3 regions of the Nocardioides aquaticus genome follow, and region 1 is predicted to be linked to each of the others. Evidence: riboswitches for the same ligand, from Rfam matches in the RefSeq annotation. Region 1 holds a riboswitch; each other region holds the start of a gene.

Evidence for each region. Region 1 has a riboswitch for cobalamin ahead of ENKNEFLB_RS01415 (nitrite reductase). Riboswitches for the same ligand answer to the same signal wherever they lie in the genome.
Region 2: linked by a shared signal. The riboswitch ahead of cobA (uroporphyrinogen-III C-methyltransferase) and the one ahead of ENKNEFLB_RS01415 (nitrite reductase) in region 1 are both predicted to bind cobalamin.
Region 3: linked by a shared signal. The riboswitch ahead of ENKNEFLB_RS22445 (precorrin-3B synthase) and the one ahead of ENKNEFLB_RS01415 (nitrite reductase) in region 1 are both predicted to bind cobalamin.

The regions. Positions count from the first base shown of each region.
Region 1 is NZ_CP075371.1:279,981-285,022, reverse strand. It holds gene ENKNEFLB_RS01430 (NAD(P)/FAD-dependent oxidoreductase) at 1-605, shown strand, start outside; gene ENKNEFLB_RS01425 (flavin monoamine oxidase family protein) at 784-2,070, opposite strand; gene ENKNEFLB_RS01420 (sigma factor) at 2,067-2,438, opposite strand; cobalamin riboswitch at 2,558-2,697, shown strand; gene ENKNEFLB_RS01415 (nitrite reductase) at 2,770-3,699, shown strand; gene ENKNEFLB_RS01410 (precorrin-8X methylmutase) at 3,696-4,361, shown strand; gene ENKNEFLB_RS01405 (precorrin-2 C(20)-methyltransferase) at 4,358-5,042, shown strand, end outside.
Region 2 is NZ_CP075371.1:1,661,371-1,666,412, forward strand. It holds gene ENKNEFLB_RS08000 (hypothetical protein) at 1-1,441, shown strand, start outside; gene ENKNEFLB_RS08005 (phospholipase D-like domain-containing protein) at 1,434-1,907, shown strand; one part of gene ENKNEFLB_RS08010 (IS3 family transposase) at 1,914-2,825, opposite strand; one part of gene ENKNEFLB_RS08010 (IS3 family transposase) at 2,828-3,106, opposite strand; cobalamin riboswitch at 3,273-3,417, shown strand; gene cobA (uroporphyrinogen-III C-methyltransferase) at 3,542-4,540, shown strand; partial or broken gene ENKNEFLB_RS22865 ((2Fe-2S) ferredoxin domain-containing protein) at 4,576-5,042, shown strand, end outside.
Region 3 is NZ_CP075371.1:1,685,086-1,690,127, reverse strand. It holds gene thiO (glycine oxidase ThiO) at 1-1,064, opposite strand, end outside; gene thiE (thiamine phosphate synthase) at 1,061-1,699, opposite strand; TPP riboswitch at 1,668-1,778, opposite strand; gene ENKNEFLB_RS23115 (histidine phosphatase family protein) at 1,743-2,045, opposite strand; cobalamin riboswitch at 2,294-2,500, shown strand; partial or broken gene ENKNEFLB_RS22445 (precorrin-3B synthase) at 2,553-2,759, shown strand; gene ENKNEFLB_RS08110 (hypothetical protein) at 2,850-3,413, shown strand; gene ENKNEFLB_RS08105 (precorrin-8X methylmutase) at 3,410-4,075, shown strand; gene cobJ (precorrin-3B C(17)-methyltransferase) at 4,123-5,042, shown strand, end outside.

The sequences.
Region 1 (5,042 bases):
AGGGCGCGGTGTCCTCGGTGACGGCGACGGCCGACGGTCTCGACGTCGACGGAGCCACCGCGCCGGCCGTCGTGCTGGCGATGCCGGACGAGCAGGCGGCCCGGCTGCTCGGCGAGGGGCTGGTGCGGCACCGTGAGCAGCTCACCCGGCCCTCCGAGCCGATCCTGGCGCTGGCGGCCTGGTGGGGCGCACGCACCTGGGACGGCGTGGTGGCCCCGGGGCCCTTCCACGGCGCGTTCGTCAACGGCGACGACCACCTCTCCTGGATCGCCGACGACGGCCGCCGCCGCGGCGACGACGCCCCCGTCCTCGTCGCGCACTCCACCCCGGCCCTGGCCGCGGCGAACCTGGAGGACCCGCAGGCCGCGGGGCCGGCCATGCTCGCCGCGCTGCAGCGGCTGCTGCGCATCGAGGACGACCCCGCCGGCACCTACGTGCAGCGCTGGTCCGTGGCCCGCCCGACCGGCGAGCGCGACGACCCGTACCTGCTGACGGAGTCGGGCCTCGGCGTCTGTGGCGACGGCTGGGGCGGCCCGCCGAAGGTCGAGACCGCCTGGACCTCCGGGCGCGACCTCGGCCGGGCGCTGGCGGCGCGGCTCGGCTGACCCCGGGCTGCCGGGCCGCGGGTGCGGCCGCGGGTGCGGGTGCGGGTGCCAGCCAGCTGTAACGCTGTGTTACTTCGTCTGGTCCAGCGTCGTGACGCCGCACCAGACGAAGTAACACAGCGTTACAGCGGCGGCTCGGTGCGGCGGGGCGGCGGCTCGGGGCGGCGGGGCGGCGGGGCTAGCGGGCGAGCGCGGCGGCGACGTCGAGCGCGGCCCGCTGGCCGCTGACCAGCGCGCCCTGGATCGAGGCGGTGTCGCGGTGGTCGCCGCAGACGACCAGGTGGTCGCGGAGGCGGACGGGACGACGCAGCGCCAGCGGCGCCGGCTGGGCCGGGAGCGCGTGCGGCACCTCGTGGCGGTGCAGCAGCCGCCAGCCGCGAGGGTCGGCGCCGAGCAGCTCGCCGGCGTGCCGGCGGACGTCGTCCTCGGTCGGCACCGGCCGGTCCGGCCCGAGCAGGGCCGAGGCCTGGACCAGGTGCTGCCCCGCCGGGGCGTACGACGGCGCCGGGTTGCTGACCACCGCGGTGTTGACCAGCGGACCGGACGGGCGGGAGCGTCCGTCGACGAACAGCAGGTGGGAGTCCGTCGGGGCCTCGTCGGCGGCGAACCACGAGGTCACGACGCCCTTGGTACGCGGCGTCGGCTCCGCGTCGGGGCCGGTCAGCGCACCGGCGTCCTGGCCGGCGACGGCCACCACCACCTGGCGGGCGCGCAGCGTCGTGCCGCCGGCGTGCACGACCGCGCCCCCGGCGACGGTCTCGACGGAGTCCACGGCGGTGCCGAGCCTCACCCGGTCGCCGAGCCTCCCGGCCAGCTGCGCGGGCAACGCCTGCATCCCGTGCTCGGGCAGGGCGGGGGTGCCGGCCAGGAAGGTGGCGGTGAGCAGCAGGGCGTAGGCCTGCGAGGTCGAGCCGTCGTCCTCCAGCACCACCCCGGCGAAGAACGAGTCGAGCGTGGCGCGCAGCAGCCCGTCGACCCCGGCGCGGTCGAGCGCCTCGCGGCGGCTCACGTCGCGCCGCGGCGAGGCCGTGGTCAGGCTCGTGGCCAGGCGGCGGCCGGGCCGGGCGCGCAGCAGCGGGGCGGCCCAGCGGGCGGCCGCGAGCACCTCGCGCGGGCGCGGGAGGACCGCCCGCACCGAGGGCAGCAGCAGCGCGGGCGCGGCCAGCGGGTTGCCGAGGCGGACCAGCCCGTCGTCGTTCCGGGCGGCCACGCCGGCGGCGAACGGCTGCAGGCCGAGGGCGTCCACGTCGACCCAGCGGCGCACCGCGCGGTACGCCGGGTTGAGCAGTTGGAAGCCGCGGTCGAGGGCGAACCCGTCGACGTGGTCGGTGCGGATCCGACCGCCGACGGCGTCGTCGCGCTCGAGGACCACGACGTCGTGGCCCCGGTCGACCAGGGCCCGGGCGCAGCGCAGGCCCGCGAGGCCCGCGCCGACCACCACGACGTCGGTGTCGTTCTCGCTCACGCGGCCTGCCCGTCCCAGGGACCGGGGTCGCGGCGGGGTCCGGTGCGGGCCACCGCGGAGGTCACGGCCAGCACCCAGGTCAGGGGGCGGTGCTCCGTGGGGCGGTAGGTCGACGCGCTGCGCCAGACCTCGGCGTAGGTCTCGCGCACGACCTGGTGCGCCCACGCCTCGTCGCCGCGGCCCTTGAGCCGCGCGAGGCGCCAGACCTGGTCGACGGTGGCGTCGTACAGGTCCTCGAAGGCCTCCTGCCGGCCGGCGGCGGTGCACTCCAGGCAGCCCGGACGGCGCTCGGCGGCCGGTCGGGGGGCGGTCAGGGGCCGCGGCCCCGTCCGCCGGCCCGTCCGCTGCCCGACGTAGTCGTCGCACATGGGGCCAGTGTGGGGGGCGCCTGGTGAGGACGACCCACCCGCGCGCGTGTGACCAGACCAGTGGACGACGCTTGCTAGGTTGGCCGCGCCAGTCACGCCCCCCGGTCCGCCGGGAGGCCAGGGAACCCGGTGCGAGGCCGGGACTGACGCGCAGCGGTATGGGTGACGGACGGGGCTCCTGTCGAGAGGCAGGCCACTGGACCAGCGGCATCGGTCCGGGAAGGTGCTCCGCGCCGGGCGATCCCGAGTCCGAAGACCTGCTGGCCCCGGCGACGCCCGTCGTCCGGTCCACGCAGGCTCCGCGCACGAGCCTCCGACCACCGAGGTGACCGTGCCCCACCCACCCCTCGTCCGCTCGCGGCCCGGTCCCGACGGCCGGGACGCCGCCGCGGACCGCTGTCCCGGTGTCGCCCGGCCCTGGCCCGCCGAGGACGGCCTGCTGGTCCGGCTCCGGCTCCCCGGCGGCCGGGTCGCCGCCCGGGCCCTGGCCTCGCTCTCCGGGGTCGCCCGTACCCACGGCGACGGCGACCTCCACCTGACCGGTCGCGCCAACCTCCAGCTGCGTGCCCTGCCGGCCGACCCGGCCACGACGGGCGCCGTACGGCCCGACGTCGCCGCGGCCCTCGCCGGCACCGGCCTGCTGCCGTCGCCCAGCCACGAGCTGGTCCGCAACCTGATGGCCTCGCCGCAGACCGGGCTGGACACCGGCCGACCGGGCGGCGGCCGCGCCGACCTGCGCCCGGTCGTGGACGCCCTCGACGCGGCGCTGCTGGCCGAGCCCGCCGCCGCCGACCTCTCCGGACGGTTCCTGCTCGTGCTCGACGACGGCCGCGGCGACCTGGTCGACCGCCCGTGCGACCTGGGGGTGGTGGCCCTCGACGACGGGACCGCCCAGCTGCGCGTCGGGACGGCCTGGGGCGACGTGGTGGCGCTCCCCGACGTGCCCGACGCCCTGCTCGCCCTGGTCCGTCGCTTCCTGGACGCCCGCCCCGACCCGGCCGCCGCCTGGCACGTCGCCGAGCTCGACGGTCCCCTGGCGCCCGCCCGGGAGCCCGACGACTGCGTCCCGGCCCCGACCGCGCGACCGGCGTACGGCCCGCTGGTCGGCGGTGAGCACGTCGCGGCCCCCGACGGCGTGCTCGGCCCCGACCTGGTCGACGACCTCGTCGCCCGGGACCCCGACGGCACGCTGGTCGTGACGCCGTGGCGCGGGGTGCTGGTGCCGGACCCGGCCCCGCACGAGGGGGGAGGTGCGCGATGACCCCGCTGTCCCGGCCGCCGCAGCGGTACGCCTACGTCGACCACGGCCCGGAGATCTACGTCGACTCCTTCGCGACCATCCGCCGCGAGAGCGACCTGTCCCGGGTGCCGGGCGACGCCGAGCGGCTCGCGGTGCGGATGATCCACGGCACCGGCCAGGTCGACCTGGTCGACGACCTCGTGGTCCACCCGCGCCTGGTCCCGGCGGCGCGCACCGCGCTGGCCGCCGGCGCGCCGATCCTCTGCGACGCCCGGATGGTGGCCACCGGCATCACCGCCTCGCGCCTGCCGGCGGGCAACGACGTCCACTGCTACCTGCCCGACCGCCGCGTCCCGGGCCTGGCCGCGGCCTGGGGCACCACCCGCTCGGCCGCGGCCGTCTCCCTGTGGGCCGACCACCTCGACGGCGCGGTCGTCGCGATCGGCAACGCCCCGACCGCGCTGTTCCACCTGCTCGAGATGCTGCTCGACGGCGCCCCGCGCCCGGCCGCCGTGATCGGCTGCCCGGTCGGCTTCATCGGGGCCGCGGAGTCCAAGGACGCCCTGGCCTCGTTCGCCGCCGACCACGGCATCGACGTGCCGTTCGTGACCGTCCGCGGGCGGCGCGGCGGGTCCGCGATGACGGCCTCGGCCCTCAACGCGCTGGCCCAGGAGGAGGAGTGACCGCGCCGGGAAGGTTCGCCGGGGTCGGCCTCGGCCCCGGCGACCCCGAGCTGGTGACCCTCAAGGCGGCCCGGCTGATCGCCGCGGCCGACGTGGTGGCCTACCACGCCGGCGTCGGCAAGGAGTCGAACGCGCGGCGCACCGCGGCCGACCTCATCCCGGCCGGGGCGCTCGAGGAGGAGCTCCGCTACCCCGTCACCACCGGCGGCACCGACCACCCGGGCGGCTACGCCGGCGCGATGGCCGACTTCTACGCCGAGGCCGCCGAGCGGCTGGCCGCCCACCTCGCCGCCGGGCGGGACGTGGTCCTGCTCGCCGAGGGCGACCCGCTCTTCTACGGCTCCTTCATGCACATGCACGACCGGCTCGCGCACCGCTTCGAGACCCAGATCGTGCCGGGGGTGCCAGCCTTCGCCGCCGCCGCGGCGGCCGCCGCGACCCCGCTGGTGCGCCAGACCGACGTGCTCACGGTGCTGCCCGGGACCCTGCCCGAGCCCGAGCTGGCCCGCCGCCTGGCCGACAGCGACGGCGCGGTGGTGATGAAGCTGGGCCGCACCTTCCCGGCCGTGCGCCGGGCGCTGGCCGCCGCGGGCCGCCTCGACGACGCGGTCTACGTCGAACGGGCCTCGATGCCCGGGGAGCGCCGGCTGCCGGTGGCCGAGGTCGACCCGGGGACGGTCC
Region 2 (5,042 bases), 1.4 Mb from region 1:
TCCCGAGCACGCAACGATCTCTGGCAACGTGGTTGGGTCACTGCGCGTCAGACGCCTGCGTGAGGACCAGGTCTTCGACCCCCAGTACAACTACATCAAGGAACCTTTAGGCGGATACGGGCTGTACTACCGGTCGACGATGGAAGCGATGGGTCTCCTCGTCATCGGTGGCCGAGGTAGCGGCTTCCCGGTCGATGCGCCGTGGCCAACGGGCCGAGCACTCGGAGCGGCATATGGAAGCGCCGTTGAGACGACCCGGTTGGGCGCACAGCTTGCGGCGGACCAGATTCCCGACAGTGTTCCTCGGGATGAACTGCTGGAGTTCGCGCGCGCCGGGTGCTTGTGCCGGCTCCGCATGGCCGACGACCATGACTTGCCACTGTTGCAGGACCTCTTCCTCCACTGGGGGAACCCGGCCGAGACTCCGGCACGGCTCGCGACACTGCGCTTCCTGCTGGATCTCAGTCAGAGCGCCCAAAGCGAAGGGCTGGAACGGGACAACTTCAGGCAGTTAGCGTACTTTCGCCGAACCGACGCGGGCACCTATCGGCCTCGTGCTGACCTGAAGGCGGTCGCTCGCCGGTGGCGCGTCTACCAGGCGCGGGAGTACTTCTCCTTTGCTCTGAACAGACTGTTCGGCTGGGTGGTGCGCAAGGGGCTTGAAGAATCTGACGACGGCCTCAGCCTGGTTCCGATAGATCGGCTTTGGGAGCTCGTCGACGAAGCATTAGATACGAGCGAGTTCGTTAGAGAGACAAAGCTAAGTCGCAGCACGGTGCGGTCATCGACGACGGCCGCGCGGTTCGCCGACATCCTGACTGAACATGTCGACGTTAGCCCCGGACCCAACGCAGTCTGGATGCGCAACATGGATGCCGACGAGCACGCCTTGTACGACTGGTGCCGAAGTAGGGTCGACGACTCCGAGACCGTCGTGGCGATGATCGCCATCATCCTGCTGCTCTACAGGCGACTCGGCACTCCGGCCCGGGTCAGCGAGATGGAAGCGGATTGGGACCTTCTCAGCAGCGGGGATTCGCTGCGGGTAGGCATGCTGCAGTTCTTTCAGCAACTTCACCGCAAGGTACTGGCCGGCGAAACGCTGTCCCTGCTGGCTCGATGGATCATCACCAACTTCGTCATCATCCAGCATGAGCGCGTAGCAACGGCAAAGCTCCCTGAAGACACCTTCCGCGTCCGGAGGATTGGTACGCAGCTGCAGTTCTTCATGCGAGAGGCACCAGCCGAGTTCAACGACAGCCGCTTCGTCGCTCTCAGCACCACCGTCCACGAGCTCGGATTTGTCAGTTCGATGCGAGAGTCCTCGCGGAAACTAACGCCGGTGGGCCGGGAGCTGTTGCGCCAAGGCGACCTCCCAGCAGGGGCGCTCGAGGAAGCCTTGGCCGCGTTCGAGATTCAGTCCGGTGGGGAACGTGCCTGAGCTTGCACCCTCAGCGGATCTCGTCCTCCCCGAGCTCCTGCAGGGGCAATGGTCAAGTGCCCTGATCCTGACCTTCGGTGCGGACCTGGGGTTCTTTGAAGCGCACCTGCTCAGTCAACTCGCTGCGGTGCCGCTCCGAATCATTCTGGCCGACGACGAACGCCTGAATGAGAAGTTCGCCGAAGCCGTCGAGACGGGACAGCGCTTGCGTCGGGCCAACCGAACCTACGTTGCGGCGGCGATCCGCCATCCCGGCTCAGCCCACGCCAAGGTGATTCTGCTAACGGCCGCGCGCGAAGGATTGCTCGTCATTGGCTCGGGCAACCTCGGCCATTCTGGCTACGCCTCTCCTGGCGAGCTCTGGAGCGTTTTCCGGTACCACTCCGAGGACCCAAGACATCTCTCGGAGTTCGTCGCTGGTCGGGCCTTCGGGACTGCCCCAGGTTTGGTTGACACTCGGGGTTGATGGTTCTCAGGCCGCGTCTGCGGCTGCGTAGATCATCTCAAACTCGATCGGGGTGAGCTTGCCGAGGGCTCGTTGGCGACGGCGGCGGTTGTACTTCGTTTCGATCCAGCTGACGATCGCGAGGCGCAGTTCTTCGCGGCTGTCCCAGCGGCGGGTGTCGAGGACGTTCTTCTGCAGCAGCGAGAAGAAGCTCTCCATGGCTGCGTTGTCACTGCTCGATCCGACTCGGCCCATCGAGCCGCGCAGCCCGTTGTTCTTCAGCAGGCGAACCACCTTCTTGGAACGGAATTGAGATCCTCGGTCGCTGTGCACGATGGTTCCCTCCGGTGAGCGCAGGGCGATCGCGTTGCGCAGCGCGGCGGCAGCGAGTCCGGACTTCATCCGTGAGTCGATGGAGTAGCCGACGATCTTGTTGGAGTAGCAGTCCTTGACCGCACACAGGTAGAGCTTCCCCTCCCTGGTGGGGTGCTCGGAGATGTCGGTGAGCCAGACCTGGTTCGGGCCGGAGGTCGCCCCCACGAAGTCGTGGCTCACCCGGCCCTCCTCATCGACGCTCGCGAGCAGGTCGTCATGGACAGCCGGACCGGGCTTGCCGGCCTTACCCCGACGACGGTGGTGGGAGGCGAAGACCCCTGCGGTTGAGCACAGTCGCCACACCCGGTTCTCGCTGGCGGTGATGCCGACGTCGGCAAGCTCGTCGGCGACGAACCGGTAGCCCAGGGTGGGGTCATCGGCGTGGATGCCCAGCACGACGTCGATGACGTGTGCGTCATCCCAGTCCCGTTGGGACACCGGGTCTTTGAGCCACTTGTAGTACCCCTGGGGCGACAGCCCCAGGACCCTGCACGCCACCGCGACCGGCACCCTGATGCGGGCACCGGTCGCGGCCATCTCACGGACGAGCGGGAAGACTATTTTCCCGGCAGGTTCGCCTGCGACAGATAGGCAGCTGCCCGGCGCAGGACCTCGTTCTCCTGCTCCAGCAGCCGGATCCGCTTCTTGGTCTCACGCAGCTCGACACGCTCAGCGTCGGTGAGGCCGGGACGGTGACCGTCCTGGACATCAGCACGCTTGAGCCAGTTCGACAGCGTGCCTTCAGAGATCCCGAAGTCCTTCGCGATCTGGGACAACGGAGCCTGACCCTTACGGGCCACTGCCACGACATCGTCGCGGAACTCCTTCGGGTATGCCTTCGCCATGGTCGACATCCTTCCAGCGAGGACGGATCCTCACAGGTCAGGTGTCAACCAAAGTCTGGGCAGACCCACCAAGCCCACGCCGACATCTCCGGAATGGACCTGCCGGTTGCGGGCTACCCGACAGCATGCGGGCCGTCGGCCATCTCCAGGTCGGCGGCATCTAGGGTTTGTGCGAACGGCGTGAGGTGCCTAACAATCTCTACGGGCTGGGGAGAATCGGGAAGCTGGTGAGAATCCGGCACGGGACCCGCTGCGGTGACCTGGACATTGATCCAGGAAGTCCGAAGGCCGGCCTCACGACCGCATGCGCCAGCAACCCGCGGGCGTGCTCAAGCCAGGCAGAGTGAGCGGGAGGCCCAAATGCCAGCGCAGGAAGAAACCACCCGTAACACCACTGAGCCCGGATCCGCTCGTGTGGCGGACCACCCACTCCAAATGGACGTGGTGGGTGCGAAAGCATTGGTGCTCGGTGGTGACGAGCACGCGGCCGTGGACGTGGCGCGGCTGCTCAGTGCCGGAGCGCACGTGACCGTGCACGCCACCCGGGCCTGCGCCTACGTGGAGGACCTCGCCACCCGGTGCCTGATCACCTGGGTCAGACACGAGGCGACGTTGGAGGAGGTGGTGTCTGCGGACCTGACGCTGCGGCCCCGCCTCCGCTCCCAGCCGCGGCCGGCCGGACTGGACGAGAAAGGCGCCCAGGGGCAAGTGACTCTGGTCGGCGGGGGACCGGGGGCCGTCGACCTGATGACGCTCGCGGGACGCGAGGCCATCGCCAAGGCAGATGTGGTGGTGATCGACCGGCTCGCTCCGTGGGAAGCCCTGACCTGGGCCCGGCCGGACGCGGAGATCGTCGACGTGGCCAAGATCCCCTTCGGACGGTTCACCAGTCAAGAGGAGATCAATCGCATCCTGGTTGACCGGGCGCTCGCGGGCCAGCAAGTGGTCCGCCTCAAGGGCGGGGACTCCTTTGTCTTCGGTCGTGGCCACGAAGAGCTGGAGGCGTGTCGCGAGGCCGGCGTTCCGGCCCGGGTGATCCCCGGGGTCACCTCGAGCATCGCGGTGCCGGGGGCCGCCGGTATCCCGGTGACGCACCGCGGCCTGACGCAGGGGTTCACGGTCGTGTCTGGCCATGTTCCACCTGGCCATCCGGAGTCGAGCTTGGACTACGCAGCGCTTGCCCGCTGCGGGACCACGCTGGTGTTCCTGATGGGAGTGGGCACGCTGGATGCGATCACCGCCGAGCTGTGCGCGGTGGGCATGGACGCGGCGACCCCTGCGGCCGTGATCGCCGACGGCACCCACCTCCACCAACGAGTCATCACCGCGTCTCTCGCCTCGATCGCCGAAGTTGCCCACGACGCCGGGATCCGAGCCCCGGCGGTCGTTGTCATCGGCCAGGTGGTCTCGCTGCGAAGGACGGGGTCGCCATGAACGACGATGTGACCGCGCCCGTCGTGCTCGTGGGCATGTCGGCGCGCGAGGTGCAGGCGCACAACCTGCTGCACGAGGTCGCCCACGAGCATGACGCCACGGTCGCCTTCCTGCAGCTGGGAGACCCGTCGCTCTCCGCGGAGCTGACACGGCTCGCTGACCTGGGTGCACAGCGGATCGTCCTCGTGGGCGTCAGCCTCGGCGCGCTCGCGCCCGCGGTCTCCTGGCTGCGCCGCATCGCCGCGCACTGGTGGCGCGAGCGAGCGGAGCAGAGGCCCATCGTCGAGGTCGCCACCCGGCTCGCCGACGGGGTCGACCAGGTGCGCCAGGTGCTTGCCGTACGGCGTGAGGTGACGGGCGCCGAGGCAGGCCTCGAGTCCGCAGCTTGGGAGGACGTGCCCGGGCACCGCCACCAGGTGCTGGTCTGTCGCGGTCCCCGCTGCACGGCGATGGGGTCCGACCGGACCGCCGAGGCCGTGATCCTCGAGCTGATGCGGCTGGG
Region 3 (5,042 bases), 1.4 Mb from region 1:
AAGCGGTCGGGGCGGAAGGGATCAGCGATGTCGGGCGGCGGAGACCCCTCGACCAAAGCCCGGACGACAGCAGCGGTGACGGGGGCCAGCAGCACCACACCGCGGTAGTGGCCTCCCGCCACGATGCGTGTCTCCGGTCCCGGGCTGTGCACTACGCCCAGGAGCGGTCCGTTGTCGGGCGTGCCGGGGCGGTCCCGGGCGACGACGTCGACGAGCTCGGCCGTGTCGAGGCCGGGAAGCAGTTGGCGGGCTGCGTCAAGCAGCCGGGCCACTCCACCCACGGTGGGTGCGGCGTGTCCCGGGTGCTCCTCCTCGGTGGCTCCGACGACGACTTCACCGGAGCTGCGCGGCACGACGTACACCGGCTGGCCGTGGACCCGCGCGCGCACCATGTGGGAGGGCGCGTCCCTGGTCCGCACGCGGATCACCTCGCCGCGCACCGGCCGGACGGAGGCCAGCCCCCTCGCCCCCGTGGCGAGCACGACCACGTCCGCCGGGAGCACGCGACCGTCCTCGAGGGCCACACCGCCCGCGACCGGAGTGGCCCGGTGCGGCACCACCCGATCGCCGAGCACCGCCAGCAGCGCGGACGCCACCCGTCGCGGGTCAACATGCCGGTCGCGGGGAAGCCAGGCGCCACCAGCCGCGCGCGAGCTGAGACCGGGCTCCCGGCGCCACAGCTCGTCCCGGTCAAGGGATTCGGCCTGGACACCGGACCCCTCGAGCAGTGCGCAGCAGCGAAACACCTCGGCGAGGTCGTCGCGGTCCATCCCGATCAGCAGGTTCCCGGTGCTGCGGAGGTCGACGTCGATGCCGGACCGCTGCTCCAGGCCGGCGGCGAACCCGGGCCACCGCTCCAGGGAGTCGAGGCCGAGACGCAGACGGGCGCCCTCGCCGAACCAAGCCTCTCCCGCCGGCGCGAGCATCCCGGCCGCGGCATGCGTCGCACCGGATGCGGGCGCGGGGTCGCAGACGACCACGTCGTGGCCCGCCCGGAGGAGCTCGTCGGCACAGCTCAGCCCGATGATGCCGCCGCCGATCACCACCACGCTGCGGCGGCTCACGCGACGTGGACCAGGTCGGCGATCTCCTTCGCGACTCGGGGTGGATCGGATGCCTGCCAGACGGCGGCGACCACGGCGACACCGTAGGCACCGGCGGCCATCACGTCCGGGACACGATCCACCGTGACCCCACCGATCGCTATCGTCGGCAACACCCGCGAGGTCTGCGCGAGCACGTCCAGGCCCACGGGGTCTGGCAGGTCCGCCTTGGTCGTCGAGCGGTAGACGGGTCCGAGCCCGACGTAGTCGGCACCCTGTGCCCTCGCCGCCCGGGCACCCTCCGGCCCTCGGCACGTGGCGCCGATCAGGAACCCCTCCGGCGCCAGGAAGCGGACCGCATCGACCGGCAGGTCCTCGGCGCCCAGGTGGACGCCGTCCGCGTCTGCCATGAGGGCGATGTCGAGCCGGTCGTTGACGATCACCCGGGTCCCGAGGGGGCGTACGGCAGCGACCAGCGCGGCTGTCCAGGCCGCCACAGCGCCATCCTTCGCACCTTTCGCCCGAACCTGGATCGCATCCACTACCGTCCCGGCAGTCCGGACGACCACGTCGAGCGACGCCCGGTCGAGCGTGGTCGGATCGCTGATCAGATGGATGCGTGGCAACACGTCGAGATTCACTTCCTTCGCCGGCATTACCCGGAGCAGGTTCGACGGTCAGGGCGGCAACAGCCCCATCTCAGCCCGATGCCATCGGGCTCCCGTGTGGTCGGCACGACCGTCGCAGACCTTCGCCCCGCGGGGACTGCCACCAGGCAGGACTCATACGCCCTCGATCCCCCATAGGTGGGACACCAAGTGCGTCGCTGATGATTGCCGCAGTCTCGACGGCGCGCACCAGGTCGCTGGTGACGAGCCGCTCGAGACGTTCCTGTCGATCGGCGAGGTCGCTCGCGATGATGTCGGCGGCAGCCCGTGCCTGTTCGCGTCCCACGTGGGTGAGCAACGGATGTGACGTCTGGCCCTGGGTAAGGCGACGCACGTTCTACTCCGACTCACCGTGTCGGACGAGGTACGAAGAAGCCACCGGGTCGATCCTCTGCACAGCGTCGAAGAGCCAGGACAAGGCGTGAGCGCCCGCATCGGCCGCAGCACGTCACCGCACACCGTAGGCACCGCGTCGGCTTCCCGCTGGTCGACACCAGAAGCAGGCCCACGGCACCGCACGACGAGATGAGGCGGTGATGCAGAGTCTCGCCCTGTCGCGGCAAGGGTCCGCCTCGAGTTGGTACCCTCGTCGCGCCAGCCGACCCGCACGAATCTGTGCGGGTCAGGGAACCCGGTGAGACTCCGGGACTGACGCGCAGCGGTATGGGTGACGGACGGAACGTGATTGCGAGGATGTTCTCGCGACAGCCACTGGATCGAAGGATCCGGGAAGGCGTTCCGCACCGGATGAACCCGAGTCCGAAGACCTGCTGGCCCCTGCGGCGAACGCCGCCGGGAACCGAGGACTCCGCGCACGAGCCCTGACCCCCGGAGGACAGCAGTGCAGACCACCTCGAGCCTTCGGTCACGACCCGATCTCTGCCCTGGCGTCTTCCGTCCGTGGTCAGCCGATGACGGCGCCCTCGTCAGGCTGCGACTGGTCGGTGGACAGTTGGCTCCGGAGTCGCTGGCAGCCCTGAGCACTGTCGCCTGCGAGTACGGCGACGGCGACGTCCACCTCACCCGCCGGGCCAACTTGCAGCTGCGCGGGCTCCCCACTCGTGCCGGCGACCTGCTCCCGGAGGTGGTGCGGTCGATCGAGGAGACCGGGCTTCTCCCGTCCAGGACCCATGAGCTCGTGCGCAACCTCATGGTCTCCCCCCAGACCGGGCTCAGCGGCGGCCGCACCGACCTCCGACCGGTCGCCGCCGATCTCGACGAACTGCTGTGCGCGAACTCGCAGTTTGCTGAGCTCCCTGGCCGGTTCCTGTTCGTCCTCGACGACGGTCGAGGTGATCTGGCCGGCCGGCCGACCGACCTCGGACTGATGGCGCTTGATGCCACCAGCGCCCAACTCCGCGTCGGGTCCACCGGTTGGGGGCCGGTCATCGAGCTGACCTCGGCCGCCCAGGTACTGACCGAGCTGACCCTGCGCTTCCTCCACGAGCGCGGCGCCGGACCCTTGGCGCCGTGGCACGTCGACGAGCTCGCGCAGCCGCTGGTCGATCCCTGCCCGCGCGAGGCCGCAACCAATGTCACCTGCCCGGTCCTGCCGTACGGACCCGTCGCAGGTGGCGAACACGTTGCCGCTCCCCAGGGTGTCATCGACCGTGCCCTTGCCAGCCTGCTCGCCGGATATGACCGGGAGCTGGTCGTCACACCGTGGCGGGGCGTCCTCGTCCCGTCCGAGGAGGCCCGATGAACGACCTGCGGCGCCCCCCGCGCCACTACACCTACATCGACCACGGGGCGTCGATCTACGTGGAGTCCTTCGCAACCATCCGTCGAGAGGCGAACCTCGGCGGTATCCCCGCTGACGCCGAGAAGATCGCGGTCCGGATGGTGCATGGGAGTGGCCAGGTGGACCTCGTGCCCGACCTTGTGATCCACCCGGGGCTGGCCCCGGCGGCCCGGCTCGCACTGTCGACGGGAGCGCCGATCCTCGCCGATGCTCGGATGGTCGCCATGGGCATCACGGCCGGCCGACTGTCGGCCGAAAACGACGTGCTCTGCTTCCTTAACGACGAGCGCGTACCCGGTCTGGCCGCCGCGTGGAGCACGACCCGGACGGCCGCGGCTGTCTCGTTGTGGGAGCCCCACCTGGAGGGCGCCGTCGTGGCGATCGGCAACGCGCCCACGGCACTGTTCCACCTGTTGGAGATGCTGATCGCTGGGGCACCCCGACCCGCGGCGATCGTTGGCTGCCCGGTTGGTTTCATCGGCGCGGCGGAGTCCAAGGAGGCCCTCGTCTCGTTGCATCAGGACCACGGCATCGACATCCCGTTTGTCACGGTGCGCGGGCGCCGCGGGGGTTCGGCGATGACCTCGTCCGCCGTCAACGCGCTGGCTCAGGAGAAGGAGTGACCGGGCACTTCTACGGTGTCGGACTCGGCCCCGGAGATCCCGAGCTGATGACCCTCAAGGCGGCCCGGCTGATCGCCGGCGCCGACGTGATTGCCTTTCACGCAGGGGTGGGCAAGCAGTCCAACGCGCGCCGTATCGCCTCCGGCCTGATCCCGAAAACGGCTCTGGAGGAGGAGCTTCGTTACCCCGTCACGACCGGTCGCACCGAACATTCGGGGGGTTATGCCGGAGCTATGGCGGAATTCTACGAGCAGTCGGCCGCCCGCCTGGCCGCGCACCTCGAGCTCGGTCGGACGGTGGTGCTGCTCGCCGAGGGAGACCCGCTGTTCTACGGCTCCTACATGTACATGCATGACCGTCTCTCCGAGCGGTTCCTGACCGAGGTCGTTCCGGGTGTGCCGGCGTTCGCCGCGGCCACGGCAGCCGTCGCGTCGCCGCTGGTGCGGCAGACCGACGTGCTGACGATCCTGCCGGGCACGCTGCCCGAGGCCGAGCTCGCACGACGGCTGGCCGACACCGACGGCGCGATCATCATGAAGCTGGGCCGCACCTTCCCGGCCGTCAGGTCGGCCTTGGCGCAGGCGGGCCGGCTCGAGCACGCGCTCTATGTCGAACGGGCCTCGATGCCCGAACAGCGGTGGCTTCCGGTGGCGGACGTGGACCCTGCGACAGTGCCGTACTTCTCGCTGATCGTAGTGCCGGGAGACTCGCTGCACCAGGAACCGACGGGGCGACGAGCTCACGCCCAGCCAGAGCCGGTCGAGCACACCGCGGAGCTCCTGGTGGTCGGGCTCGGTCCAGGCCCGGAGGGGTGGATCACTCCCGAGGCGACCACAGCGCTGCGCGAGGTGGACCACGTGGTGGGTTACGCGCCGTACGTGAACCGGGTGCCGCAACGCGCCGGCCTGACCAGGCATGCCTCAGGCAACACCGTCGAGCTCGACCGGGCCCGGCTGGCTCTCGACCT